3 regions of the Streptomyces zaehneri genome follow, and region 3 is predicted to be linked to each of the others. Evidence: riboswitches for the same ligand, from Rfam matches in the RefSeq annotation. Region 3 holds a riboswitch; each other region holds the start of a gene.
What was found. A riboswitch is a leader RNA that binds a small molecule or an ion and turns the genes downstream of it on or off. The one in region 3 is predicted to bind S-adenosylmethionine.
Positions count from the first base shown of each region.

Region 1: linked by a shared signal. The riboswitch ahead of thrC (threonine synthase) and the one ahead of QQM72_RS22610 (aminotransferase class V-fold PLP-dependent enzyme) in region 3 are both predicted to bind S-adenosylmethionine.
Region 2: linked by a shared signal. The riboswitch ahead of QQM72_RS29800 (putative leader peptide) and the one ahead of QQM72_RS22610 (aminotransferase class V-fold PLP-dependent enzyme) in region 3 are both predicted to bind S-adenosylmethionine.

Region 1 is NZ_JASTTJ010000020.1:40,892-50,617, forward strand. Features, by position in the region: gene QQM72_RS28620 (cold-shock protein) at 1-96, opposite strand, end outside; gene QQM72_RS28625 (ubiquitin-like small modifier protein 1) at 550-825, opposite strand; gene thrC (threonine synthase) at 945-2,243, opposite strand; SAM riboswitch class I at 2,262-2,427, opposite strand; gene QQM72_RS28635 (glucosyl-3-phosphoglycerate synthase) at 2,597-3,541, shown strand; gene QQM72_RS28640 (alpha,alpha-trehalose-phosphate synthase (UDP-forming)) at 3,663-5,075, shown strand; gene QQM72_RS28645 (KGGVGR-motif variant AAA ATPase) at 5,123-7,867, opposite strand; gene otsB (trehalose-phosphatase) at 8,202-9,089, opposite strand; gene QQM72_RS28655 (DUF3263 domain-containing protein) at 9,278-9,523, opposite strand; gene QQM72_RS28660 (ABC transporter substrate-binding protein) at 9,575-9,726, opposite strand, start outside.
Region 2 is NZ_JASTTJ010000021.1:102,100-111,825, reverse strand. Features, by position in the region: gene QQM72_RS29825 (oxidoreductase) at 1-538, opposite strand, end outside; gene QQM72_RS29820 (TetR/AcrR family transcriptional regulator) at 618-1,211, shown strand; gene QQM72_RS29815 (YciI family protein) at 1,314-1,865, opposite strand; gene QQM72_RS29810 (kinase) at 1,899-2,486, opposite strand; gene QQM72_RS29805 (SAM-dependent methyltransferase) at 2,808-3,623, shown strand; SAM riboswitch class IV at 3,774-3,883, shown strand; gene QQM72_RS29800 (putative leader peptide) at 3,903-4,034, shown strand; gene QQM72_RS29795 (ABC transporter substrate-binding protein) at 4,229-5,851, shown strand; gene QQM72_RS29790 (ABC transporter permease) at 5,860-6,819, shown strand; gene QQM72_RS29785 (ABC transporter permease) at 6,816-7,805, shown strand; gene QQM72_RS29780 (ABC transporter ATP-binding protein) at 8,282-9,726, shown strand, end outside.
Region 3 is NZ_JASTTJ010000013.1:188,532-198,257, forward strand. Features, by position in the region: gene QQM72_RS22600 (rhomboid family intramembrane serine protease) at 47-781, shown strand; gene QQM72_RS22605 (Lrp/AsnC family transcriptional regulator) at 778-1,059, shown strand; gene QQM72_RS22610 (aminotransferase class V-fold PLP-dependent enzyme) at 1,092-2,453, opposite strand; SAM riboswitch class IV at 2,634-2,750, opposite strand; gene trpD (anthranilate phosphoribosyltransferase) at 2,830-3,894, opposite strand; gene qcrB (cytochrome bc1 complex cytochrome b subunit) at 4,038-5,684, opposite strand; gene qcrA (cytochrome bc1 complex Rieske iron-sulfur subunit) at 5,681-6,742, opposite strand; gene qcrC (cytochrome bc1 complex diheme cytochrome c subunit) at 6,739-7,551, opposite strand; gene ctaE (aa3-type cytochrome oxidase subunit III) at 7,617-8,237, opposite strand; gene QQM72_RS22640 (response regulator) at 8,416-8,820, shown strand; gene QQM72_RS22645 (L,D-transpeptidase) at 8,879-9,726, opposite strand, start outside.

The DNA of each region.
Region 1 (9,726 bases), on a different contig from region 3:
CGCGCTGTAGTGGACGAAAACATCCGCACCACCGTCGACCGCGATGAAGCCGTACCCCTTCTCCGCGTTGAACCATTTGACGGTGCCCTGAGCCATGCCTAACTCCCCTATTACTGGCCCTTGCACGGATCCGCACTTCGCGGATCCGGGTCAGACCTCACCCCCCGGTTGGCTTGGGGGCGTGCGCCGGAACGCGTCGACCGCGGCTGAATGTATCTGTCCAACTGCCGTCTGCAACAGGTCAGTCGGACGAGAATTCCGGACGCGCGGGATCCGGAATGTGGCGAGAATTCGCCTGAATTAAGGGCAAGTCGGGCCCTGCATAAGCCACAAAAGCCACGAAAGAGGCGCACACATTGGCTGCTTCTCATCGGGCGCGGGGCAGAAATCAAAGGCTCCGGATCCGGCGATCCGGACCGGGTTCCCCAACTGTACCGCGCTCAACCACACTGAATTGCCCCCTCCGCTTCTATCGCGGAGAGGGCAATTCGATGAACACTCGGTAATCGCTGTTACCGACGGTTACTACCGATGGGTACTGAACTACGGTCAGCCACCTGCGACGGCCGGGATGATCGAGACGCCCGCGCCGTCCGGGGTCGCCGTCTCCAGACCCTGCTCGAAGCGGACGTCGTCGTCGTTCACGTACACGTTGACGAACCGGCGCAGCTTGCCCTGGTCGTCCAGGACCCGGGCGGCGATGCCGGTGTGGTTCTTCTCCAGGTCGGCGATGACCTCACCGAGGGTCGCCCCCTCGGCCTTCACCTCGGCCTGGCCGCCGGTGTAGGTGCGCAGGATGGTGGGGATGCGGACGTTGACGCTCATTCTCTTTCGACCTCCGGTCAGGCGGAGCGCCCAGAAGGGGCGCGGGGCTGTCTGGATCGTGCGGCTGCCGCCGCGTGGGCGCGACCAGCCCCACGGCCCGCAGACGAACGACGGAACTCTCAGCCGAGACCCGCGTCCCGGAACGACTCCAGGTTCGGACGGATGGTCGCGGTCAGCCCGGTGCCGGCCACCGCGTCCAGGGTCTTCAGTCCGTCGCCCGTGTTCAGCACGACGGTGGTGAGCGTCGGGTCGAGAAGACCGCTCTCGATCAGCTTGCGCGTCACGCCCACCGTCACACCGCCGGCGGTCTCCGCGAAGATGCCCTCGGTCCGCGCCAGCAGCTTGATCGCGTCGACGATCTGCTCGTCGTTCACGTCCTCCACCGCGCCGCCGGTGCGCCGCGCGATGTCGAGGACGTACGGACCGTCCGCCGGGTTGCCGATGGCCAGCGACTTGGCGATGGTGTTCGGCTTCTGGGGGCGGACCACGTCGTGCCCGGCCTTGTAGGCCACGGAGACCGGGGAGCAGCCCTCGGCCTGCGCTCCGAAGATCCTGTACGGCCTGTCCTCGACCAGCCCGAGCTTGATCAGCTCCTGGAGACCCTTGTCGATCTTCGTGAGCTGGGAGCCGGAGGCGATCGGCACGACCAGCTGGTCCGGCAGCCGCCAGCCGAGCTGCTCGCAGATCTCGTACGCCAGCGTCTTGGAACCCTCGGCGTAGTACGGCCGCAGGTTGACGTTGACGAAGCCCCAGCCCTCGCCCGCCGAGTCGCCGATGAGTTCGGAGCAGAAGCGGTTGACGTCGTCGTAGTTGCCCTCGATGCCGACGAGCTCGCCGCCGTAGACCGCGGCCATGACGACCTTGCCCTGCTCCAGGTCGTGCGGGATGAACACGCAGGACCGGAAGCCCGCCCGGGCGGCGGCGGCGCCGACGGCGCCGGCCAGGTTGCCCGTGGAGGAGCAGGAGAGAGTGGTGAAGCCGAACGCGCGGGCGGCCTCGATGGCCTGGGCGACGACACGGTCCTTGAAGGAGTGCGTCGGGTTGCCGGAGTCGTCCTTGACGAAGAGCTTGCCGGCGTCGACGCCCAGTTCACGGGCGAGGTTGTCGGCCTGGACGAGCTTGGTCCAGCCGGGGTTGATGTTGGGCTTGTCGGCCACGTCCGCGGGGACGGGCAGCAGCGGCGCGTAGCGCCAGATGTTCGCGGGCCCCGCCTCGATGCGCTTGCGGAGCTCCTCCGTGTCGTAGGAGGAGAAGTCGTAGGCGATCTCGAGCGGGCCGAAACACTCCTCGCAGGCGAAGACCGGGCCGAGGGGCACACGGTGGCCGCACTCGCGGCAGGTCAACGCCGCGGCCGGACCGAGGTCGACAGCAGAGGACGTCGTAGAGTCGGTGGTGCTTGCAACAGTCTGCGCAGCCATGTGAGGCGAGGCCCTTTCTCCTCATCTTCCTCACGACGCATCTCGCCGTGAGACGGATTTGGCACCTTCCCGAGCCGGGAGCCTCGCGAAGCGATCACCACGTGGATCAGTGATCGTTACGAGACCGGCTGGAGGGTTGCCGGGGCTTCATCGGGCCGTATCCCTCTGCCCCTCTGGATGAGCGGTATGAAGTTGTGAACGCGGGCGACCTCGGACATGCGATGGTCATCCGCGTTGTTCAAGACTGTAACCGAAGGCCAGGACAGTTGAGAGAGTCGTCCGAACCGCGAGATGGATCACACGGTCACCTCCCGTGCACCCGGTGTGATCACGACAGTGAGGAGCCGCAGACTGTGCTTCGAGAAACTGAGCGCTGGCTGGCCACCCGCTCCTGGTCCGTGACCGATCGTCCGCTCCACAGGATCCTGGCCGCGAAGCGCGCCACGAACCAGTCGGTGTCCGTCGTCCTGCCCGCGCTGAACGAGGAGGAGACGGTCGGCGACATCGTCGCGGTCATCCGTCACGACCTCATGCACCAGGTCCCGCTCGTCGACGAGATCGTCGTCGTCGACTCGGGATCGACCGACCGTACGTCCGAGGTGGCCGCGGCGGCCGGCGCGCGGGTCGTCCACCGGGACGACATCCTGCCGCGGATACCGGCCGTGCCCGGCAAGGGCGAGGTCCTGTGGCGCTCCCTGCTGGTCACCACCGGGGACATCGTCTGTTTCATCGACGCCGACCTGAGGGAGTTCTCCTCGGACTTCGTCTCGGGGATCGTCGGCCCGCTGCTCACCGACCCCGGGGTGGATCTGGTCAAGGGCATGTACGACCGTCCGCTGGGCGGCGCGGCCGGCCAGGGCGGCAGGGTCACCGAGCTGATGGCCCGCCCGCTGCTCAACATGCACTGGCCGCAGCTGGCCGGGTTCGTGCAGCCGCTCGGCGGCGAGTACGCGGCCCGCCGGAGCCTGCTGGAGCAGCTGCCCTTCCCCGTCGGCTACGGCGTGGAGCTGGGCATGCTGGTGGACGCCCTGCACCTGGTGGGCCTGGACGCCCTCGCCCAGGTCGACATCGGCGTGCGCAAGCACCGTCACCAGGACGGGCAGGCGCTGGGCCGGATGGCGGCGGCCATCTACCGCACCGCCCAGCTCCGGCTGGCCCGCGGGCACCTGATCCGCCCGTCCCTCACCCAGTTCGAACGGAGCGCGGACGGCTTCGAGCCGCGCACGTACTCCGTGGACACCGAGGAACGGCCGCCGATGGCGGAGATCGCGGAGTACGCGACCCGCAAGGTCGCGTAACGCGTCGGACGGGCCGTATACGGCGATAGCGCCGATAACGGCGATATCCGGCCAGATACGGCCCGTCCACACAGCGCGACCGTACGTTTGAGCGTTTCCCGACCGGGCTAGGTTGAGGCGTATGGCTTCCACGCACGACACTGCCGCCCCGGCCGCCGAGGTGCTGGTCGCGTCCAACCGCGGCCCGGTCTCCTACGAAGTACGCGAGGACGGCTCGCTGCACGCGAAACGCGGCGGCGGCGGGCTGGTCTCCGGCCTGTCGGCCATCGGCCCCGAGGCGGGCGCCCTCTGGGTGTGCTCGGCGCTCTCCGACGGCGACCGGGAGGCGGTCCGGCGCGGTGTCGGCGAGGAGGGCGTTCGGATGCTGGCCGTTCCGGCCGACGTGCACGCCGACGCGTACAACGGCATCGCCAACTCCGTGCTGTGGTTCGTCCACCACCTGCTCTACCAGACGCCGCTGGAGCCCGCCTTCGACGCGGAGTTCCGCCGCCAGTGGGCGTCGTACGAGGCCTACAACCGGGCGTTCGCGCAGGCGCTGGCCGAGGAGGCGGCGGACGGCGCGGCGGTCCTCGTCCAGGACTACCACCTGTGTCTGGTGCCGGGGATGCTGCGTGAGCTGCGCCCTGACCTGCGCATCGGCCACTTCTCGCACACGCCGTGGGCGCCGGTGGACTACTTCGCGCTGCTGCCGGGGGACATCCGCGAACAGCTGCTGCACGGCATGCTCGGCGCGGACCGCCTGGGCTTCCTCACCCGGCGCTGGGCGGACGCGTTCACCTTGTGCTGTACGGAGTTCGCCGGCGGACCCGGCAAGACGCAGATCGGCGTGCACGGTCTCGGCGCGGACGCCGACTTCCTGCGCGAGCGCTCACACCGGCCGGACGTCGACGAGCGCATGGTGGCGCTGCGCGCGGAGATCGGCGAGGGCCGCAAGGCGATCGTCCGCGTCGACCGCACCGAGCTGTCCAAGAACATCGTGCGCGGGCTCCTGGCCTACCGGCAGCTGCTCGACGACCACCCGGAGTGGCGCGAACAGGTCGTCCACGTGGCCTTCGCCTACCCCTCCCGCCAGGACCTCGCCGTCTACCGCGACTACATGGCCGAGGTGCGGCGCCTGTCCGAGGAGATCAACGAGGCCTACGGCACGCCCGGCTGGACCCCGGTCCTGCTGAACCTCAAGGACGACTTCGCCCGCTCCCTCGCCGCCTACCGGCTGGCCGACGTGGCCCTGGTCAACCCGATCCGGGACGGCATGAACCTGGTCGCCAAGGAGGTCCCGGTCGTCTCCGACGAGGGCTGCGCGCTGGTGCTGTCCCGCGAGGCGGGTGCCTACTGGGAGCTGCGCGAGGACGCGATCACGGTGAACCCGTACGACATCCTGGAGACCGCCCGTGCCCTGCACGAGGGGCTGACCATGAAGCCGGAGGAGCGGGCCGAGCGCACGAAGCGGCTGTCCGCGGCGGCGACCGCGCTTCCCCCGGCCCGGTGGTTCCTGGACCAGCTGAACGCGCTGCGGGAGCTTCAGCCGAGCTGAGCGGCCAGCTCCCGCAGCAGCCGTACGACGCCGGCGGGCCCTGCCATTCACCTGCGCACGACGCGAGCCCGCCCCTGAGTCCTGAATCCGAGTGCGTGCCGATAAATCTCCGGCAACCGGTAGCGTCCGTCAGAATCCCTGGCCAACGCACCTGCTTCGACAAGTGCGGCGATACCGGGAGCATCCAGCCCGACGTCCTCCGCGCTGAAGGGCATCAATACCTCCGGCGCATACCGTTCCAGTCCTCGCAGTAGTTCGCCGAGCTGTTTGTTCTCCTGGCCGATCTCCTTGACCTTCTCCGAACTGCACATCGCGAGCGCGTCGCGCATGGCAATCGCAACGAGCAGGCGGTCCGTCTGTTCGTCTCCTGCGGACAGGTCCGCAGCTTGCCGGAGGAAGCGCACGACGTCCCGGGCCTGCACCTGATCATTGAAATCGGCCAGCGCCGCCGGCACCCAGCGTTCCGACCAGGCTTCATGCGAACTGTCCGAGCCGAGTTTGGCGCCCCACACAGGGCGGAGCGCCTGAGCGATGTCTTCGTACGACAGTTCCATGAGTTCCCGGTCGGGCTTCGCCACGGCCCGGGCGGTCACGGCAACCCACAGGGCAAGCCGGAGTGCCTCCTGGGCGTCCCACCTCAGAGCATAGGCCTCATATCGGTCAAGGAACTGGCCGAGATTCTGCCGGATCGCCCACGTCGCCAGGTCACGTCGGACGAACACCACCACGCCGAGCGGACGTCCGCGTAGCGAGCGCAACCAGTCGGGCACTTCGACCAGCAAAGTGCGCAGTGCCACGCGCTTGGCCTCGCCTTCGAGTTCCTGAAGGAAGTCCTCCAGCCCGTCGAAGACGAAGAGCAGTTTCCGCTGTGCGCCGAGTGCCAGGAGTTCCCGTTCCGCGTCGAAGCCGGCGTCCGGGGCGACCTCGCTGCCGCCGGCGATCGCCATGCAGCGCAGCCAGACGTTGAGCCAGACGTAGGAGTCGGTGCTGTCGTCGCCAGAGCGCAGGGCATCGTTGAGCACCTTGAGGATCTGACTACGAGTGGCTCCCCGGCCTCCCGCGGCCCGGTCACGCAGATCCTGTGGTCCGGTACGCCCGTCCCCGGTGGGCTGCTGGTCAAGGTTGGCGGGATCAAGGACAGGCACGACGAGCGCATCGTCCAAGACCTGCATCCTGGCTCTGCGGGCAAAGTCCGACCAGCTTCCGGCAGCACACATCCGTGCGAACGTGAACGTCTTTCCGGCACCCTTGGCCCCCACGACCACGGTCACGGGCAACGAACTGCGGTGATCGCCGATCAGACGCTGCAACGGCTCGGTGGACAGGAAGCCCAGCGCGCCGTCCAGACCGGTGCGTTCGGCGAAGACGAGCGACGCCGCGCGTTCACGCAGGGCGCTTCGGCGCTCCTCAACGCTCGTGGGAACGTCAGCCTCGTTCCCCACCGCCTCCAGCAGGGGCTGTGGGGCCAGTTCGGCCACCCTGTCCCCGAGCCCGCAGCGGCGTACGACATCGACCACGTCGTCCCAACTGCGCGGCAGCGCGATCAACTCATCGCGAAATGGGCTGACCAGAGCAACCGTCACCGCCTGCGAGTCCAGCGAGAACTCCAGCTCGTGCTCGTCGCCCTCCGTCACTCCGAGCACGTCGTCGAGGGCCTGTACCAGGACTTCCCGGGCAGCCTCGGCATCAGCGTCGTGGACGTCCATGCGGTATTGCGTCACTACGGCGGCCGGCGCGGGGTCTCGGCCCAGGAGCGCGGGGGCCTTGGCTCCCAACTGCCGAATCATGCGGACCGTTCCGTCCAGGGACTGGCTGCTGAGGGTAGTGACGAACACCCTTTGCACCCGAGGGTCGAGGAGCACGGGCGCGGACAGCTCGGATGCGCCGGCTCGCAGATCCACGATCACCACATCGAAATCAGCCGCTGCCGCAACCTCCGCCAGGGACTCGGTGAGAAAGTACTTCGACCGATCAGGAGTGAGCAGGTCGACCGGCTCGATACGCGGGGGGCCGAGCCGGGAGCGACGCGTGGCCGGCAGAATCGCAAGCTTCCCCTGGCCGGTACCTCCGACAACGTACTGTCCCGCGAGGTAGCCGCGCACGATGTCGACCACGGACGACAGGTCTCCACCGGTCGTGCCGTGCAGAAGCGCAAGAACATCCTCGTAGGCGATGTCGCAGGTTCCGCCCTGGGCCTGGTGCATCCAGGTGATGCCCGGTGCCTCGAGGTCCGCATCGATCAGCAGGACGCGTTGTCCGAGTCGAGCCAAGTGATCGGCAAGGGCGACCGCATGCACCGTGCGGCCCACACCACCCTTGAAGGAGTGGAATGCGATCATCTGGACATCGCCGGGGAAACCGTCCGCGAGCGGTCGGGCAAGGCTCATTGCCAGTTCGGCAGTTGTCCGGCGCTCCGTCAGACGGGGGACTCGTCGCTTCTCCACCCTGCCTTCTGCACGATGGAGTGTCACGGGGATGCCTTCGGTACCGAGGCCGCTCGGCCGGTCCAGGGCAAGCACCAGTTCGCCCTCTGCTCCTCGCACCGACCCTCGGCCCAAGGCACGGTCCAGCCAACCACGGACGTTGTCTTCGGTCGTTTCCGGTGTGATCGTCAGCACCAGTTGGTCCCACCAGGCGTCCGCCTCAAACAACCAGTCGGGCCAGCGCCCGACAGCCGCCAGAAACGCAAGGTGTTCGTCGACATCCACCCAGGTGAAGAGACGACCAGGCACGGTATCGCCATGATCGCCAAGGTCCGGTTGCGCTCTCACTCCGCTGTTCACGCCGTCCATCACTTCCGAGACTCCGAGATCAAGGTACGCAGCGCGTCCAAGGCGAGTTTCTGATCAGCCGCTTCCAGATCCGCACCGTACCGCCACGCCTCGTGCAACGCGTGGGACTCGACCTTCTGGAGGGCGCGGCCGTTGACCCGGGGCCGGGCGCACCCCTTCAGTGCGTCCTGAGCCTCTGGTGACAGCCTGAGTTCCTGTGCCAAGGCCCGCAGGTCGTGCGTACGCAGTTCCGTCGACCATGCGGGTGATGCTACGGCGCGGCGCGACGACTCTGCGTGACGATTTCTCTGTTCACGAAGCCGAAACCGGCCGACCAACACTGCGGATTCGACCTTCAGTCAGCCATCCTGGCCGCCAGCAAGGCCAGCAGCCGTACGACGCCGGCGGGCCCGTCGACGACGAGGTCCGCGCGCTCCGCGAGTTCGCCGACCTCGGCGCTGCCGCTGCACACCAGCAGCCCGGGGACACCGTCCGCGCGGAGCTTCTCCACGGCGGCGAAGGCGGGCAGGTCGCCGAGGTCGTCGCCGGCGTAGAGGACGGACCGCGCGCCGGTCTCGCGGACGTGCTCCAGCAGGGCGACGCCCTTGTCCATGCCCGGCGGGCGCAGTTCGAGGACCATCCGGCCGGGTTCGACGATCAGGCCGTGCCGGGCGGCGAGGTCGGTGAGCGGGGCCCGCAGCGCCTCGAAGGCGGCCCGGGGGTCGTCGGCGCGGCGGGTGTGGACGGCGACGGCCCGGCCGCCCTTCTCCTCGACCGAGACGCCCGGCAGGTCCCCGGCGGCGGCCAGGACCCGCGGGAGTTCGGCGCGGACGGCGGCCACTCCGGGGTGCGGGGCCGGGGCGCTGAGGGCGCCGGTGCGGGCGTCCCAGCGTTCGGCGCCGTAGTGGCCGAGGACGCAGAGGTGCTCCAGTCCTTCGGCCCCGGCGAACCCGCCGTGCCGTACGGCGACCTCGGCGGGCCGCCCGGTGATGACGGCCACGGCGGCGACCTTCGGCGCGAGGGCGGTGAGCGCGGGGACGGCGTCGGGGTGGGCCCGGGCGTCCTCCGGGTTCTCGACGATCGGGGCGAGGGTGCCGTCGAAGTCGAGCGCGACCAGCGCGCCGGCGGGCCGGGCGACGATCGCGTCGAGCGCGGCGCGGCCCGCCGGGGTGACCGGAACGGGAAGAGGGAGGGGACGTCGGAGGGGATCGGGTTCCGAGGAGTGCGTCTCGTGGGTGCCCATACGCCGACGATAACCAACGCACGCCCGTGGCCAGGACGCGGCTGACCGTTCCCGCCGGGCGCGCGACGCCCTGCACGGCACCTCGCCGCGGTGGCGGATCACCCGAGTACATCCGGTACGCGGGCGGTCCTGCGCCTCGCGACGCAGCGCACCGGACGCCGCGTCCCCGACCTCACGGGTCAATACACTCAGCGCTCCCCCCGCCTCGCCTCCCGCACCCTGCGCAGTCTGTTCACCGTGACCGGGTCGTGGGCGAGGGCGCGGGGGTCGTCCAGGAGGGCGTTGAGGAGTTGGTAGTACCGGACCGGGGACAGGTCCAGTTCCTCGCGTATCGCCCGTTCCTTCGCGCCGGGGCCGGAGAACCCGCGCCGTTCCAGGGCGAGGATGCCCCGTTCCCCCGCCCCCAGCTCGTCCGCTTCCGCTCGCCGCTCCATGTCCGCACGGTAACGCCCGGCACCGACAGCGGCCCAGCGCCGGGCGGCCCGTCAGCCGGTGCCGGCGTCCAGCGTCGTGGCCGTGGTCTGGAGTTCGCCCAGTACGCCGGCCGGGTCGCCGTTCGCGGTCACGGCCTGGCCGATCCGCTGTTTGATCTCCGCGCTGACCTTCGCCCAGGAGGTCCGTCCGACGGGGTAGGTCT
Region 2 (9,726 bases), on a different contig from region 3:
TGGCGAGCTTGGACTGGCTGTAGGCCGCCATCGGGGTGTACTCGCCGGTCAGGTCGAGGTTGCCGAAGTGGATGCGGGGACTGCCCGGCATCCTGTGCGCGCCGGACGACAGGACGACCACGCGGTCGGTGACGTGCGGCAGCAGCAGGTTGGTCAGGGCGAAGTGGCCCAGGTGGTTGGTGCCGAACTGCGTCTCGAAGCCGTCCTTGGTGCGGGCCTCGGGGACGTTCATCACGCCGGCGTTGTTGATGAGCAGGTCCAGGTCGCCGCGCCAGCCGGCGGCGAACTCGCGCACGGAGGAGAGGTCGGCCAGGTCGAGCCGGCGCACCTCCACGCTGCCAGGCACGGCCGCGGCCGCCGCCTCGCCGCGTCGGGGGTCCCGCACCGCCAGGACCACGTGGGCGCCCGCGCGGGCCAGGGCCTCGACGGTGGCGAGGCCGAGCCCGCTGTTGGCGCCGGTCACCACGGCGGTGCGGCCGGTCTGGTCGGGGATGTCGGTGGTGTTCCAGGGCTGGGTGGTCTTCATGTCCTTTGCCATGCGTCCAATGTATGCGGTGCTCACAATGTTTGCAACGATAACAATGTGGGCGCTGCTCACGCCGGGCTAGGCTGAGGGCATGAAAAGCCGCCCCTACCACCACGGAGACCTCCCCGCGGAGCTGCTCGCACGTGCCGAGCAGACCTTGCGCGAGAGGGGATCGGGAGCGCTGTCACTACGGGAACTGGCCCGTGACATCGGGGTGAGCCCCGCCGCGCCGAGCCGCCACTTCAAGACCAAGCAGGCATTGCTGGACGCCCTGGCGCTGACCGGCTTCGAGCGGCTGGCCGCCGCCATCTCGGCCGCCCAGGAAGGCGTCGGCGAGACGTTCGCCGAACGCCTGGACGCCGCGGCCCGCGCCTATGTCGGTTTCGCCGTGACCAACGCGGCGCTGCTCGACCTGATGTTCTCGGCCAAGCACAGCCCGCAGGCGTCGGCGGCACTGGGCGCGACGGCCCACCTGTGGTCCGAGCAGCTGCTCGAACTGATCCGCGACGGGCAGCGCCGGGGCGAGGTGCGGCAGGGCGAGCTGGAGCGCGTCGCCCTGCCGATCTTCGCGGCGCTGCACGGCTATGCCGGGCTCACGGTCAGCGGCCTGCTGCCACCGGAGGTCACCGGGCCCGGCCTGGACGACGTGATCGCGTCCGCCCTGCGCGGCTGCCGGCCGGAGTAGACGCTCACAGGCCCCGGGGCATCAGGGCGCCCGGACGACCGGCTCGCCGTTCATGCCTGCGCTGTCACGCAAACCCGCGTCGGACAGAAGGCGACACCGGGCTCATGACGGCCGTCCGCCGAACTGCCAGTCGTGGACTTCGACGTCGGCATACCGGTCCGGGGCCAGAACGGCGCGCGCCGAGTCCGCGTCCGGGGCTCTGAGCAGCACCGCGGTACCCACCCGGGTGGCTCCGTCGTCGGACAGCAGCGGCCCGTACGCGATCAGCTCGTCCCGGTCGGGCGGCACGACGAAGCCGTCGTCCGTGTCCGGGCCGAGCCCGAGCACCAGGTACCGGCTGCCACCGCTGCGGCCACCGGGGAAGTCCCACATGGTGCGCCCCAGCGTGTTGCGCCACCGGCGCAGCAGCACGTCCCGGTAGACACCTGCCTGGTAGTTGGGCTCGTCGAAGGCGAACGCGCGGGCGGCGACGGCATCCGGGAGGTCGACGATGTGCACGCTGCCGGTGGCGGTGTCGCCGTCGGCGTCGAAGGTCGGGCCCCGGGCGATCATCTGCGCCGCGTACCCGTCCATGTAGGACCAGTGCTTCTCGAGCAGTTCGTCACGCAGGGCGGCGGAGGCGGGCCGGTCACGGTGGTAGCAGAAGAACTCCATACCGGCAGACCCTTCCCAAGTCCGCCCGGTATCTCAACCGGCTTTCGGCGGGGACGAGCGCGGGCACGGGCTTCCGGGGGACCGGTGACGCGGCACCAGGGCGGGAAGCCGGTCCAGGCCCGTGTCGAGCAGGATGCGGTCGACGGTCTGCGGGAGCGTGCTGTCGGCGCCGATGACCGTCTCGACGTCCCCCGGCAGCAGATCGAGCTCCCGGTACCAGGAGCGCAGGTCCGCCTCGCCGACCTCGTGGGCGATCGGCTTGGTGGCGTGACGCACCAGGGTTTCGGCGAGCGGCACATGGAGGTAGTAGCCGTGGGTCGGGCCGCGATGCTCCCCGCGCAGTCGTTCGAGCATGGGCCCGTACCGATCGGCGTAGAGGATGCCTTCGAGGACGACGTGGTAGCCGGCGTCCAGGGCATAGCGGGCGACGGCCTCGATCAGTCCGATGTTCGCCGCGCCGGGGCGGTCGTGCTCGCGCAGCACGACCCGGCGGAGGTTGTCCTGCCCGACCAGGGCCAGGCCCCGGCCGAACCTCTCGCGCAGACCTGCCGCCACCGCCGACTTGCCCGAGGCGCTGTTGCCGCGCAGGACGACCAACCGGGTTTCTGGGGTGCCCACCATCACGGCACTCACGCTACCGGCCCGGGCGACACCGACGCGCGCAGCGTCGCAACCGGATCCGTGCGGTGGCGGGGGCCGGCCCAGGGATTCGGCGTTTCAATGTACCTACACGCAGGGCGAGTCGAGGGCCCCTGGCAAGGTGCCGGCGGCGGGCCCGACGGTGCGGCCGGACCGGCCGGCACCCGGACGTGGACCCCGTTGTCTCCGCGAGAGCACTGTTCGAACCGACCGAAAATATGAACGGGTGTACGTACCAGGGTCGTTGGGACGTAGGTTGTGCCTCGAACTGCCCACGCCTCGGCCGAAAGACGGACGCCCCTCATGACCGACCATGTGACCACGCCCGGTGCAGCGGCACCTCAGAAGATCGACACCTCGGTGCCGCACTCGGCCCGCATCTGGAACTACTGGCTGGGCGGGAAGGACCACTACCCCGTCGACGAGCAGGCCGGTGACGCCTACACCGCCGTGTTCCCCGGCATCGTCACCATCGCGCGCAGCAGCCGCGCGTTCCTGCGCCGCAACATCACGTACCTGGTCTCCGAGGCGGGCGTACGGCAGTTCCTGGACGTCGGAACCGGTCTGCCGACCGCCGACAACACCCACGAGGTCGCCCAGCGCCTCGCCCCCGAGACCCGGATCGTCTACGTCGACAACGACCCGCTGGTCCTGGCCCACGCCCGCGCCCTGCTCTACTCCACCGCGGAGGGCGCGACCTCCTATGTCGACGCCAACGTGCTGGATCCGGAGCGCATCCTGGCGCGCGCCGCGGAAACGCTGGACTTCAGCCGCCCCACCGCGCTCATCCTCAGCAACATCCTGGGTCACGTCGCCGACCACGCCCAGGCCCGCTCCATCGTCACCACCCTGATGGCGGCACTGCCGTCCGGCAGCTACCTCTCCGTCAACGACGGTTCGCGGGGCATCGACCCGGTCTTCGAAGAGGCCCAGGACGCCTACAACGAAAGCGGCGCCGTCCCGTACAACCTGCGCTCCGTCGACGAGATCACGGCGTACTTCGACGGCCTGGAACTCCTGGAACCCGGAGTCGTCCCGGTCCCCCTGTGGCGCCCGGAGGCCACCTCCCCGGCCCCCGCCGTCATCGCGGAACACGGCGGCCTCGCCCGCAAGCCGTAGCATCCACGCCGCCGCCCTCCGCACCGCAGGGGCGGCCGGCGCGCGCCGACGCCACTCCGCCGCACCCGCCGTCAGGGCCGGTGCGGCGGAGCTGTTCAACTCTCCTACCGATATTGACGGATAATGTCAGTGCTCCGTAAGATCGGCCCCGGCATTGAGTGTCAGCATCAAGCCCTGGCTAGCTGACCGGCAACCCTCCTGCGCGGTGGGGTGCTCCAGGTGAAAGCCCGGCAGGGTCACCGACCCCGCAAGCGCGTGGCCCCGGTCCAGGGGCCTGAGATGTGGAGGACCAGAGTGCGGCACAGCGGCAACCTGAGTGCCTCGATCGCGACCGCGGAACTGTTCTCCGGATTCTCGCGCAGGCGCCACATCGACCTCCAGCGCTCCGCCAGCTGTCTGTGTCAGGGCTGATCACGCCCCACCCCGCAGGCTGACCCTCGCCCACGGCACGGTCACGCCGCCGTCGACCCGGTCGTCGACGTCCCCTCCCCCTGAACAGTTCTGAGCAGCGCCGGCCCGTGCGTGGCCGGCACCCTCCGCGCATCGTCATGGCCGCGTTCGGCACCGGCATGCGCGCGGTGACCCTGGAGTAGGAGAACCATCCCGTGACAGCGCATCCGGATTCCCGTACCCCCCGGTGGGCGGCGCTCGCCGCACTCGTGACCGGCAGCCTTCTGCTCAGCGCCTGCTCGTCCAGCGGCAGCGGCAGCTCGGGCGGCGAGGGCGGCAGCCCGAAGTCGGGTGGCACCCTGACCTTCGCGGTGGGCTCCGACGCCGGCTGCGTGGATCCCCAGCAGGTGGGCAGCAACGACACCATCTACTCACTGCGTCAGGTCGTGGACTCCCTGACCGACCAGGACCCCAAGACCGGCAAGATCGTGCCATGGCTCGCGAAGAGCTGGGACATCAGCTCGGACACCACGACGTTCACGTTCCACCTGAGATCCGGGGTGACCTTCAGCGACGGGACACCGCTCACCGCGCAGGTGGTCAAGGACAACTTCGACGCGGTACCGAAGCTCGGCGCCCTCGGCACACTCGCCCAGGGGTACCTGAGCGGCGTGCAGAGCACCACCGCCGTGGACCCCCTCACGGTGCGGGTGAGGTTCAAGCAGCCCAACGCGCAGTTCCTCCAGGCCACGGCCACGCACTCGCTGGGGATCGAGTCGTCGGCGAGCGTGCTCAGGAGCCCGCAGGAGAAGTGCAGCAAGGGCGTGGTCGGCTCCGGGCCGTTCGTGCTGAACGGCTATGTGCAGAACCAGTCGATCACCCTGGCCAAGCGCGCCGAGTACGCCTGGGGTTCCTCGCTGTGGACCAAGCAGGGCGAGGCGTACCTGGACAAGCTGGTGTTCAAGGTGGTGCCCGAGGCGGGCGTGCGCACCGGCAGCCTGCAGTCCGGCCAGGTGGACGCGATCGGCAGCGTCGGCAGGGCCAACGAGGCGGCGCTCGAGGGCGGTGCGGTGAACCTCCAGGCACGGGCCAACCCGGGCGTGGTGTTCAACCTGGGGCTCAACAACTCCCGGCCGCTCTTCAAGGACGCGAAGATACGCCAGGCGATCCTGTTCGCCATCGACCGGCAGCAGATCGTCGACGCCGTGTTCCCGACCGGCACCGTGCCGGCGACCAGCATCCTGGCGCACACCACACCGGACTACACCGACCTCGGCTCCGACCTGACCTTCGACGCCGCCAAGGCGAAGTCCCTGCTGGGATCGGCCGGTTGGAAGGCGGGCAGCGACGGCGTCCGGGTCAGGGACGGCAAGAAGCTGAGCCTGACCGTCAAGTGGTTCGCCAACGCGGCCACCAACCAGCCCGCGCTGGAACTGATCCAGCAACAGCTCAAGGCCGTCGGTGTCGAGGTGGTGCTCAAGCAGCTGCAGATCGCCCAGTTCTCCCCGACCCTTCAGTCCGGTGACTTCGACGCGGTGTGGGGCAACGTGACCCGCGCCGACCCGGACATCCTGCGCAGCTCTTACTCCACCCTGCTGGCCAACTTCTACCACCTGCCGGCCGGCCCGCTGGACACCGCGCTGACCCGGCAGGCCGCGACGACCGACGCGGCGAAGCGCAAGCAACTCGTCACCCAGGCACAGCAGTTGATCGTGCAGAACGCCTACGTCGTCCCCGTGGTGGAGCTTCAGACCCAGCTGGGAGTGGCGAAGAAGGTGCACAACCTCGGCTTCGAGGCCTCCAGCCGGATCCAGCTGCACGACACCTGGATCGGATAGCGGCCGGCATGCGTCCCTATGTGGTCAAGCGACTCGCGCAGGCCCTCGGAGTGCTCTGGGCGGCCTACACGGTGTCCTTCCTCGTGCTGGACTACCTGCCCGGTGATCCCGTCTCGGCGATGGCCGGCGCGGGAGCGGACACGGGCCAGGTCGATCCGGCCCAACTCGCCGCGCTGCGGCACGAGTACGGCTTCGACAAGCCGATTCTCGCGCAGTACGCCGACTATCTGGGCAGGGCGGTGCGCGGCGACTTCGGCGACTCGGTGTCCACCGGGCGGCCGGTGACCTCGACGCTGGCGGACGCGCTGCCGCAGACCCTCCAGCTGACCGGGGCGGCACTGCTCCTCGCGGTGTTCCTCGGCGGCGGGCTCGCGGTGCTGGCGACCTGCACCACCCGGCGCTGGCTGCGCCAGCTGCTGCTGTCGCTGCCGCCGCTGGGGGTGTCGGTGCCCACGTTCTGGGTCGGGCTGGTCCTCGTCGAGCTGTTCTCCTTCCGGACGCGGCTGTTCCCGGCGTTCGGCAACGACGGGCTGCGGGGCCTGGTACTGCCCGCGGTCACGCTGGCGGTCCCGACCGGCGCCCTGGTGGCGCAGGTACTGGCCAAGAGCCTGCTCACGGCGCTGGACCAGGCCTATGTGGAGACCGCCCGGGCCAAGGGCGCCGGCCGGCTGCGCATTCATCTGCGGCACGCGCTGCGCAACGCCTCGCTGCCGGCGCTGACGGTCGTCGGACTGCTGGCCGGCCAGCTGATCGCCGGTTCGGTCGTCGTCGAGACGGTGTTCTCCCGCGACGGTCTGGGCCGGGTGACCGCCGCCGCGGTCACGGTCCAGGACATCCCGCTGGTCCAGGGGGTCGTGGTGTTCGGGGCGCTGATCTTCGTGGCGGCCAATCTGATCGTCGATCTCGTCTACCCGCTGCTCGACCCGCGGATCGTGGTGGCGGCGAGCAGGAAGGTGCGTCCCGCATGAGCCGGACACTTGCCGACGGCGTCACCGCTGGAACGGCAGGAACCGCTGGAACGGCAGAAACCGCCGGGGCGGTCGGAGCGGTCGAAGCCGCGGCCGGCCTGGCCCGGCCGGTGGATCCCGGGGCCCATCCGGGCCCCGCGAGTACCGGCCGCGGTGTCGGACCGCGACGGTTCCCGCTGTTCCTGCTGCGCCGGCCCGGGCTGCTGGCCTCGGTGCTGGTGCTGGTGCTGGTCGTGCTGGCCGCGTTCTGGCCGGGGCTGTTCACCTCACAGGACCCGCTGCACGGGGTGCCGGCGGAGAACTTCCGGAGCCCCGGCGGCGGGCACTGGTTCGGCACCGACGAGCTGGGACGTGACGTGTTCTCGCGGGTGGTGCACGGTGCCCAGCTGTCGCTGAAGGCGACCCTGATCGCGGTGGGGTTCGCGTTCGTGGTCGGCGGCCTCATCGGCCTCGTCGCCGGGTTCGTCGGCCGCTGGGTCGAGGACGTGCTGATGCGCTTCGTCGACGTACTGCTGTCGATTCCGTCGCTGTTCCTGTCCCTGGCGCTGGTCACCGCGCTGGGCTACGGAACGGTGAAGGTGGCCGTCGCGGTCGGCATCGCCAGCGTGGCCGGCTTCGCCCGGGTGACCCGCGCGGAGGTGCTGCGGGTACGGCAGGCGGTCTTCGTCGAGGCGTCGCGCTCCTGCGGGGCCCGCTGGTACTCGGTGCTGGGCCGGCACGTCCTGCCCAACGCGGCGGGCCCGGTGATCGTGCTCGCCACCCTCGAGTTCGGCGCCGCCGTCCTCGCCGTGTCGTCACTGAGCTTCCTCGGCTACGGGGCGCCCCCACCGGCGCCGGAATGGGGCACCTTGATCTCCGACGGGCGCAACTACCTGGCCAACGCCTGGTGGCTCACGGCGCTGCCCGGACTGGCGATCGCGGCGACGGGCCTGGCCACCAACCGCATCGCGCGGGCGCTGGACGGCGAATGGTCCCGACAGCGATGACCGGCCCCACGACGAACGAACCCGAGACGGACGTACCCGTGACGGAAGAAGCCGGGACGGAAGAAACCGCGACCCACGAGTCCGCGACCCACGAGTCCGTGACCCACGAGTCCGTGACCGGCCAGGGCGTGTCCGGCCACAGCGCGACCGGGCGCCCCACGACCGGCACGGCCGCGACGAACGGGGCCGCGACAGCCGAGACCGCAACCGACAGAACCGCGACGGACAAGGCTGCCAACGAGAAGGCCGCGACGGACAGGACGGCAACCGACAAGGCGACGACGGCCGAGGCTGCGAGCGGCAGGGCCACGACGGCCGAGGCGGCACCCGGCGAGGTCACTGTCGACAAGGCGGCGCCAGCCGAGGCCGCAACCGGCGAGGTCGTCGCCGACAAGGCCACGACGGGCAAGTCCGCCACCGCCGCGGCCGCCACCGACAGGACCGCCGCACCCGAGGCCGCGACCGACGCGGCTTCCGTGGACGCGGCGTCAGCGGACGAGCCCGCGCTGCTGGAAGTGCGGGGCCTGTCCGTGTCGTATCGCACGCGTGGCGGGACCGTGCGCGCGGTGCGGGGCGTGGACCTCGACGTATGGCCGGGGCAGGTCACCGCGGTGGTCGGCGAGTCGGGTTCCGGGAAGAGCACGACCGCGCACGCGATCACCCGGCTGCTGGCGGCCAACGGCGGCATCGACGCCGGTACCGTCCGCTTCGGCCGGCACGACCTCACCGCACTGTCGGAGCGGGAGCTGCGTACCGTACGCGGCGCACGGATCGGTCTGGTGCCGCAGGACCCGACGGTGTCGCTCAACCCCGTCAAACGCATCGGTGAGCAGGTAGCCGAGGTACTGCGCATCCACGGCCTGGCGACCCGCCGCTCCGCTCCGTCGGCCGCCATCGCGATCCTCGACGAGGCGGGGCTGCCCGACGCGGCCACCCGCGCCCGGCAGTACCCGCACGAACTGTCCGGCGGGATGCGCCAACGGGCCCTGATCGCGGTCGCCATCGCCGCGAAACCGCAGCTGATCATCGCCGACGAGCCGACCAGCGCCCTCGACGTCACCGTGCAGCGCGTCATTCTCGACCACCTCCAGCACCTCACCGAGGAGTCCGGCACCGCCGTGCTGCTGGTGACGCACGATCTCGGTGTGGCCGCCGACCGCGCGCAGCGGCTCGTGGTCATGTCCGAGGGCCGGGTCGTCGAGGCCGGGCCCACCCGCGACGTCCTGGAGAACCCGCAACACGCTTACACCCGGCGGTTGCTGGCCAGCGCGCCCGGTCTCACCACCGCCCGGCCGCGCGTGACGGCCGCGGTCGCCGCACCGGCTCCCGACGGGGCACCACTGGTCGAGGCCCGCAACCTGGTCAAGGAGTTCCGGCTGCCCGCGGCCGCGGGCGCGGTCCGCACCCTGCGCGCGGTCGACGACGTCAGTCTCACCCTGCACCGCGGCCGGACACTGGCCCTGGTCGGCGAATCCGGCTCGGGAAAGTCCACCACCGCCCGTCTGGTGCTGCGGCTGGTCGATCCGACCTCCGGGAGCGTCCTGTTCGACGGCGCCGATGTCACGACCGCCCGCGGCGCGGGGGCCCGGCAACTGCGCCGACGGGCCCAGCTCGTCTACCAGAACCCGTACGCCTCGCTGGATCCCCGGTTCTCGATCGGCGAGGTGATCACCGAGCCGCTGCGCGCGTTCCGGGTCGGTGACCGTGCCTCCCGGCTCGCCCGGGCCCGGGAGCTGCTCGACCGGGTGGCGCTTCCCGGTTCCGTGCTGGACCGTCGCCCGGCGGAACTCTCCGGCGGGCAGCGGCAGCGCGTCGCGATCGCCCGCGCCCTCGCCCTCTCGCCCGATCTGGTGGTGTGCGACGAACCGGTGTCCGCGCTCGACGTGTCGGTCCAGGCGCAGGTGCTCGACCTGCTCGCCGA
Region 3 (9,726 bases):
GAGGCGGTCCGGACGAGCGCGTCCGGTTACGTCATGCTTTGTTCTCATGATCGGCGACTGGAACGGGACGGTCGGCAGGGTGGTCCGCAACCGCCCGGCGCCGGTGACCTACGCACTGATCGCGCTGTGCTGCCTGATCTTCCTGATCGGGCCCGCCTCGGGCTTCAATCCGGCGTACGGCTCCGGCGACGAACTGCTGGCGGCGCAGCGCGCCTATTTCCGGCGCTGGGGCGTGGTGCCCGGCGAGCTCTTCGAGGGCGCGCCACGGGCCGCCCTGACCCCGGCCACGGCCCTCTTCGTCCACGGCAGCTGGGTGCACCTGCTGGGCAACATGCTCTTCCTCTACGTCTTCGGGACGATGACCGAGGACCGGATGGGCCGCGTCGAGTTCACGCTCTTCTACCTCGGCTGCGGCTACCTGGCCCTGCTGGGCTACGCCGCCGCCAACGCCGAGTCGTCGCAGTCCCTGGTCGGCGCCTCCGGGGCGATCTCCGCGGTCCTCGGCGCGTTTCTGTACCTCTTCCCCCGGGCGCGGGTGACCAGCCTCCTGCCGTTCCTGTTCTTCCTGCCGCTGCGCTTCCCCGCATGGGTCGTGCTGCCCTTCTGGGCGGCCCTGCAGTGGGTGGCGGCGGGGCGGGCCGCCCAGGGGCCGGGGGTGGCCTATCTGGCGCACCTGGTGGGCTTCGGCCTGGGGCTCCTCTACGCGTGGGCCCGTTTCGGGCGTACGCGTAGAGTGAGGCCCGCCCCAGCTCCGGCTCCCGAGGGAGAGAACCAGCCGTGATCACCGCGATCGTCCTCATCAAGACCAGCGTGGACCGGATTCCCGAGATCGCGGAGCGGATCGCTTCGCTGGACTCCGTCAGCGAGGTCTTCTCCGTCACCGGGACGTACGACCTGATCGCCATGGTGCGGGTGAAGGAGCACGAGGACCTGGCGGAGGTCATCCCGGGCAGCATCAGCAAGATCCCCGGGGTGGAGGGCACGGACACGCACGTCGCCTTCCGCACCTACTCGCAGCACGACCTGGAGGCGGCGTTCGCGATCGGGCTGGACTCCTGACCGGCTGAACACCGCCTCCGGCGGACCGTCGTTCAGACCGCGGGCACGCAGCGGCCGTCTTCCGTCCGGTACTGCCACCGCGCGCCCTCGCTCACCAGTTCGCGCACCGCGTTCACGAAGCGCTCCACGTGCTCGTCCGGGGTCCCCGCGCCGAAGCTCACCCGGATCGCGTTGAGCGACTTCTCGCCGGGAGCCGCCTCGGGGGCGCCGCACTCGCCCTGGGTCTCGGGGTCGCTGCCCAGCAGGGTGCGCACCAGCGGGTGGGCGCAGAACAGGCCGTCGCGGACCCCGATGCCGTACTCGGCGGAGAGGGCGGCTGCGAAGTGGGAGCTGTTCCAGCCCTCGACGACGAAGGAGATCACGCCGACCCGCGGCGCGTCGTCGCCGAACAGGGACAGCACCTTCACCTGCGGGACCTCGGCCAGACCGGCCCGCACCTTGGCGATCAGGTACTCCTCCCGGGCGACCAGGCTGTCGAAGCCGGCCTCGGTGAGGGCCTTGCACGCGGAGGCGATGGAGTAGGCGCCGATCACGTTCGGGGAGCCGGCCTCGTGGCGGGCGGCGCTCTCGTGCCACTCCACGTCCACTCCCCCGTCCTCGCGCCGCGTGACCTTGCGGCTGGCGCCGCCGCCGGCGAGGTACGGGTCGGCCGCCACCAGCCAGTCGGCGCGGCCGGCCAGCACACCGCAGCCGAAGGGCGCGTACAGCTTGTGACCGGAGAAGGCGATCCAGTCGACGTCGAGCTCCTGCACGGAGACCGGGTGGTGCGGGGCGAGCTGGGCCGCGTCCACGACGATCCGGGCGCCGTGGGCGTGCGCGGCGGCCGCCAGCTCGCGTACCGGCCACAGCTCGCCGGTGACGTTCGAGGCGCCGGTGACACAGACCAGGGCCGGGCCGTGGGGGTCCCGGTCGGCGAGGGCCCGCTCCAGCGTCTCGACGGCCTGGCGCGGGGTGCGCGGGGCGTTGAGGTAGGTGACCCGGGCGTCCTGCCAGGGCAGCAGCGAGGCGTGGTGCTCGGTCTCGAAGACGAAGACCTGGCAGCCCGCCGGGAGGGCCCGCGCCAGCAGGTTGAGGGAGTCCGTCGTCGAGCGGGTGAAGACCAGCTGGTCGTCGGGGCGGCAGTCCAGGAACCCGGCCACCGTCCTGCGGGCGCTCTCGAAGAGGTCCGTGGACAGCTGCGAGAGGTAGCCGGCGCCCCGGTGGACGCTGCCGTAGTACGGGGCGTAGGCCGCGACGTCGTCCCAGACGCGCTGGAGGGCGGGGGCGCTGGCCGCGTAGTCGAGCGCCGCGTAGGTGACCTCGCCGCCCGTCACGAGCGGGACCGTGACATCCCGGCCGAGAACGGGCAGCGGCGCACAAACGGTACGGGCGGCGGCAGCGGTGGAGACAGACATGGCGAACTCCCGTGAGAGGCAAGGGTGAACCGCCGTGCGAGCGGGCATGGCTCGAGCACGGAGGAAGGTGAAAGGGGTGTGCGGAGGCGGGGCTCTACGCCCTATCGCATTCGCTTGCTCACGGAAGACTCCCTCGAACGACCAGGACCCCTGGCGGTGCTCACTCAGAAGAGTGCGAGGGGTCCGCGCTTGCCGTAGACCTCGCTGCCTACGACCTGGTCTTCACCCGGGGCACCCCGCCACGGACGGAGGGTTGCCGGACAGTCGGCCGGGGCCTCATGACTGTCACTCATGACCTGATACGGGAACGTACGTGAAGTGATCGCCGTCCCGCAACCCGTGTCCGGATCGCGGGACGGACCTCAGCGGCGAGGCGTCACGCCCGGGTGGCCGCGACCCAGCGCTCCAGCGCCCGTCCGGCCGCACCCGAGTCGATCGACTCGGCCGCCTTCTCCATGCCGTCGCGCAGTTGCCCGGCAAGGGTCCCGGAGCCCGGCTCCAGGGCCACCAGCGCCGCCGCCGAGTTCAGCAGCACGGCGTCCCGCACCGGGCCCGTCTCGCCGTCCAGGAGGCGGCGGGCGACCTCCGCGTTGTACGACGGGTCCCCGCCCCGCAGAGCCTCGACCGGGACCAGCTCGAGCCCGACGTCACGCGGGTCGAAGGTCTCCTCGGTGACCTTGCCGTCGCGGACGACCCACACATGGGACGTGGCCGTCGTGGTCAGCTCGTCGAGACCGTCGTCGCCCCGGAAGACCAGGGACGAGTTGCCGCGCTCGGCGAAGACGCCCGCGACGACCGGCGCCATCCGCGGGTCCGCGACCCCGACCGCCTGGGCCCGCACCTTGGCGGGGTTGGTCAGCGGGCCGAGCACGTTGAACACCGTGCGGATGCCCAACTGGCCGCGCGCGGCGCCCACATGACGCAGCGCCGGGTGGAACTTGATCGCGAAGCAGAAGGTGATCCCGGCCTCCTGGGCCACCTCGGCCACCCGCCGCGGGGTCAGCTCCAGATTGACGCCGAGCTTCTCCAGGACGTCGGAGGCGCCGGACGCGGAGGACGCCGCCCGGTTGCCGTGCTTGACGACCGTGGCGCCCGAGCCGGCCACCACGATCGCCGACATCGTGGAGATGTTGACCGTCTTCGCGCCGTCACCGCCGGTGCCGACGATGTCGACGGTCCGGCCGGGCACCTCGATCAGGTTGGCGTGCTCGTACATCGCCCGGACGAGCCCGTTGATCTCCGCGACGGTCTCGCCCTTGGCCCGCAGCGCCACCACGAACCCCGCGATCTGCGCGTCGGTCGCCTCGCCGCGCATGATCCGGTCCAGCGCCCAGAACGTGGCGTCGGCGTCCTGGTCGCGCCCGTACAGCAGACCGTTCAGCACCTCGGGCCAGGAACGGCCCGCCGCGGTGTCGCCTCCAGCGGGGGTCACAGCGCTCATAGCCGCTCCTGCGTGTGTCGTCGTGTACGTCGTGCGCCTCGTGACAAGGTGCACCCCACCCTATCCAGCCCGTGGGCACGGCAAAGGGCCCCGTCCGAAGACCGGACGGGGCCCTTTCCTGCGGCGTGGCGACGCCTCAGCGATCAGTGGTGGCCGTGGCCGCTCGTGATCTCCTTGTACTCCTCCACGGTGGCCTTCGGAATCTGCTGGTCCTCACCGAAGTACGCCCCGCTGATCTTGGCGCGGAGCTTCTCCTTGCCCGTCACCTTGCGCTCGACGCCGTTCTCGTCGACGGCGGCGCCGATCGCGGCCGGCTCGTACTGCTCGTGCGCCGTGAGGGTGTGCAGCTGCTCCTGGCTGAGCGGCTCGTGGATCTCGATGAACTCACCGTGCGGCAGGCGCTTGATGGTGCCGGTCTCGCGACCGTGCAGCACCTTCTCCCGGTCCCGGCGCTGGAGGCCGAGGCAGATCCGCTTGGTGAAGACGTACGCGATGACCGGTCCGACGAAGAAGAAGATCCGGACGAACCAGGTGATCGAGTTGATCGACAGGTGGAGGTGCGTGGCCCACAGGTCGTTGCCACCGCCGACCAGCGTGATCATGTACATCGTGACCCAGGCGACGCCCAGGGCCGTACGGGTGGGCGCGTTGCGCGGACGGTCCAGGATGTGGTGCTCGCGCTTGTCGCCGGTGACCCACGACTCGATGAAGGGGTACATCGCCAGCGCCGCGAGGACCACACCGAAGAGCACCAGCGGGATGAACACGCCCAGGACGAGCGTGTGACCCCAGAGGTTGATCTCCCAGCCCGGCATGAAGCGGATCAGGCCCTCGGCGAAGCCCATGTACCAGTCGGGCTGGGCGCCGGTCGACACCTGGTCCGGACGGTAGGGGCCGATGGCCCAGATCGGGTTGATCTGCGCGATGCCAGCGACAGCCGCGATCACACCGAAGACCAGGAAGAAGAAGCCTCCGGCCTTGGCCATGTAGACCGGCAGCAGCGGCATGCCGACGACGTTCTTGTTGCTCTTTCCGGGGCCCGCGAACTGCGTGTGCTTGTGGTAGAAGACCAGGATCAGGTGGCCGACCACGAGCCCGAGCATGATGCCCGGCAGCAGCAGGATGTGGATCGAGTAGAACCGCGCCACGAAGTCGTGGCCCGGGAACTCCCCGCCGAACAGGAACATCGAGATGTACGTGCCGACGATCGGCATCGACAGGATCGCGCCCTGGGTGAAGCGGACACCGGTGCCGGAGAGCAGGTCGTCCGGGAGCGAGTAACCGGTGAAACCGGTGAACATGCCGAGGACGAACAGCAGGAAGCCGAACAGCCAGTTGACCTCACGCGGCTTGCGGAACGCGCCCGTGAAGAACACGCGCATCATGTGCACGAACATGCCGGCGAGGAAGATCAGCGCCGCCCAGTGGTGGATCTGCCGGATGAGCAGACCGCCGCGCACCTCGAAGGAGATGTGCAGGGTGGAGCTGAACGCCTCGGACATCAGCTGTCCCTGGAGCGGGACGTAGCTGCCGTGGTACTCCACCTCGTTCATCGACGGGTGGAAGAACAGCGTCAGGTACACACCCGTGAGGATGATGATGATGAAGCTGTAGAGGCAGATCTCACCCAGCATGAACGACCAGTGGTCGGGGAAGATCTTGCGCATGTTGGCCTTGGCCAGGGTGTAGATCCCCAGCCGGCCGTCGGCCCAGTCGGCGATCCGCTCGCCCGCCGGAGCCTTCCCGCGGTCACGGGACTCGTTGCTCTCGGTGTTCTCGTTCGTACTCATCCGCGCTCCCAGAAAGCAGGACCGACGGGCTCTTCGAAGTCGCCGAGCGCCTCGAGATAGCCCTCGTCGTTCACACCGATGCGCAGCTGCGGCAGGGCGTGGCCGGCGGGGCCGAAGATCACTCGGGCACCGTCGGAGAGGTCGAAGGTGGACTGGTGGCAGGGGCACAGCACATGGTGCGTCTGCTGCTCGTACAGCGAGATCGGGCAACCGACGTGGGTGCAGATCTTCGAGTACGCCACGATGCCCTGGTAGGACCAGTCGAGTTCCTGCTTGTCCTTGATGTTGTCCGGCTGGAGCCGGACGATCATCAGGGCCGCCTTGGCGATCTCGTTCTGGAACTCCTCGTCGTGCTCCTCCAGGCCCTCGGGCTTGGCGAAGGTGAGCGAACCGACGGCGACGTCCGAGGGACGCAGCGGCTCGTTCGTGTTCATGTTGACGAGCAGCTTGCCCTTGGACCACAGCGTGTGACGCAGCTTGTCCTCGGGCAGCGGGCCGAGGTCGCGCAGCAGCACGACACCGGACAGCGGCACGAGGGTGAGCGCGCCGAGCATCGTGTTGCGGATCAGCTTGCGACGGCCGAGCGCGGACTCCTTGGCGCCCTGCTTGAAGTCCGAGTGGACCTTCGCGCGGAGCTCGGGGGAGGCGGCGATGGCGTGCCGCTCGTCGGCGACCTCGACGTCCGACATCAGGGTGCGGGCCCAGTGGACCGCGCCGGCGCCGATGGTGAACAGCGCCGTGCCCAGCGTCAGACCCAGCGCGAAGTTCAGCGCGCTGAGGTGGCCGATCGGGAACACGAAGATCGACTTGTCGGCGGGGATCGCCACGTACGAGGCGATGAAGCCGACCGTGGCGAGCATCGACAGCGTGAACAGGAAGGCGACCGCACGCTCGGACCGCTTGGCGGCCCGCTCGTCGATGTCCTGCACGCGATGCTCGTGAGGCGGCAGCCCCGGGTCCGCGAACGGGTTCTGCTCGTCCGCGACGCCTACGGCGCTGCCGTGTGCGTGGCCCTGCTCAGCGGGCAGGTTCTCTTCTGGAATGTCTTGGCTACTCATGACTTCTTGGCCTTTGCGGTCCGAGCGGCGACCCAGACGGCTACCGCGATCAGGGCACCGAGACCGAAGATCCACGCGAACAGGCCCTCACTGACCGGCCCGAGGCCGCCCAGCTCCAGACCACCGGGGTTGTTCGTCTCGTCGCTGTTGACCGCGTGCAGGTACGCGATGATGTCCTTCTTGTTCTGCTCCGACAGGGTGGTGTCGGGGAAGGAAGGCATGTTCTGCGGGCCGGTCTGCATGGCCTCGTAGATGTGCTTCGGGTCCACGCCCTCGAGGGTCGGGGCGTACTTGCCCTTGGTGAGGGCACCGCCCTTGCCGGTGAAGTTGTGGCACTGCGCGCAGTTGGTGCGGAACAGCTCGCCACCCTTGGCGATGTCCGCACCCTCCGGGCCGTACTCGGCGTCGGTCGGGACGGACGGGCCGGCGCCCAGGGAGGAGATGAACGCGGCGAGCTGGTCGATCTCGGCCTGCGTGTAGATGACCTTCTTCGCGGGCACCTGGGCGCCCTGGGAGGTGGCCGCGGGCATGCGCCCGGTGCCGACCTGGAAGTCGACGGCCGCGGCGCCCACGCCGACCAGGCTCGGGCCGTCGGAGGTCCCCTGACCGCCGGTGCCGTGGCAGCTTGCGCAGCCAACGGCGTAGAGCTTCTTGCCCTCGTCGATGGCGAGGGACTGGGCGGTGTCGTCTGCCTGCGCCTTGCTCGCGGGCGCAAACGCGGCGTACAGCCCCCCGGTAGCCGCCAGCGCGAGGAGTAGGACGACGAGCGCCGCCAGCGGATGGCGTCGTCGTGCGGAGAGCTTTTTCACGGATTACCCCGGTGTCAGGATCTTCTGCGTCGATGCTTGGGATGTGCGGGAGCGAGCGTGCCCGGCTACTTGATCATGTAGATCGTGGCGAAGAGGCCGATCCAGACGACGTCGACGAAGTGCCAGTAGTAGGACACGACGATGGCCGCGGTCGCCTGCTCGTGGGTGAACCTCTTGGCCGCGTAGGTGCGCCCGAGGACGAACAGGAAGGCGATGAGGCCGCCCGTCACGTGCATGCCGTGGAAGCCGGTGGTCAGGTAGAACACCGAGCCGTACGGGTCGGAGGAGAGCGAGAGCCCGTCCTTCTTCACCAGCTCCGTGTACTCGAAGATCTGACCGCCGATGAAGATCGCACCCATGATGAAGGTGACGATGAACCACATCCTGAGCTTCTTCACGTCCCCGCGCTCGGCGGCGAAGACGCCGAGCTGGCAGGTGAGCGAGGAGAGCACCAGGATCGTGGTGTTGGTGGCCGAGAACGGGAAGTTCAGGGCCTCGGCCATTTCCTTCCAGTGATCAGGACCCGTCACCGATCGCAGGGTGAAGTACATCGCGAAGAGGGCCGCGAAGAACATCAGCTCGGAACTCAGCCAGATGATGGTTCCGACACTGGTGAGGTTCGGCCGATTGACCGACGGGTGCGCGTGCCCGGTTTCTACTGTCGTTGCTGTCGCCACGACCGACATTATGTCGGTCCCTTATCCCGCCCTCACTCCGGGGGGTGCCGTTCGGAGTGTTCGCACCGTGTGTACTGCCCGTATGGCCCATCGAAGTGGTGTTCCAAGCGGTGTTGACGACGTGGTCGAGGGAGTAGCATCCGCGGCATCGGTTCTGTCCGTACGACGCTGATGTCACGGAGGAAGCATGCAGGCGACCGCCACGGTGCTGGTCTACAGCGATGACGCCAACACCCGCGAGCAGGTCCGGCTCTCGACCGGGCGCAGGCCGGCGCCGGACGTCCCCGTGGTGGAGTTCCTGGAGTGCGCGACGCCCGCGGCGGTGCTGCGGGAGCTGGACAGGGGCGGCGTCGACGTCGTCGTCCTGGACGGCGAGGCCGCGCCCATGGGCGGCATGGGGCTGTGCCGGCAGATCAAGGACGAGGTCTTCCGGTGCCCGCCGGTGCTGCTGCTCATCGGGCGCCCCCAGGACGCCTGGCTCGCCACCTGGAGCCGCGCTGACGCGGCTGTGACGCTGCCTGTGGAGCCCGTGGAGTTCGCTTCGGCCCTGGCGTCCCTGATGCGGCGCAAGAGCCTTACACAGAGCGTCTAGCGGGGACACAGGGGCGTGGGGTTCCCCGCGCCCCCGGCAGCCGCGCCCCCGCCAGGGCCTACACCGCCGCAGGCCGCAGTCTCGACGTGTCCTGCTCCGCCTTCTGCCTGCCGCCCGTCAGCGCGCTGCCCTTGGTCCACTTCTTCCAGTCCAGGTTCCAGTCGCCGAAGCCGTTGCCGAAGGCCTCCATCGTGTCGCCGTAGCTGTTGACGACCTGGACGACGTCGCCCTGGCGGATGTTGTCGAAGAACCACTCGGCGTTGGACGTGCTCATGCCGGTGCAGCCATGGCTGACGTTCGCGTACCCCTGGGAGCCCACGGACCAGGGGGCGGCGTGGACGTACTCGCCGCTCCAGGTGACGCGGGTGGCGTAGTACACCGGCAGGTCGTAGGACTCCGAGGAGCCCTCCGCGATGCCGACGCTGGTGCCGCGCATCCGTACGAAGTACTCCTTGCCCAGGACGACCTTGACGCCGTTGCGGGTCTCGAAGCCGGGCTTGCCGGTGGTGACGGGGATCTGGTTGATCTCCTCGTTGTTCTTGAAGACCGTCATGGAGTGCGACGACGCGTCCGTGACGGCGATGACCCGGTCACCGATCGTGAGCTTGAGGTCCTTCGTGGGACCGCCCCACAGCCGGTCGCTGATCTTGATGCCGTCCAGGTTGCTGTGCACCCGGAGGCTGGCGTGGGCGGGCCAGTACTCCTGCGGCCGGTAGTGGAGCTCCTTGTCGTCCACCCAGTGCCAGCCGCCCTGCACGGCCGGCGTCGAGTCGACCTTGAGGGCGCGTTCGACGACGGCCCGCTGGGCGGGGTCCTTGACGGGCTGGTCCAGCTTGGCCGTGACGGGCTGGCCGACGCCGTACTCGCCCGCGTCGGGGCCGAAAGCCACCCCCAGGCGCTTCTTGG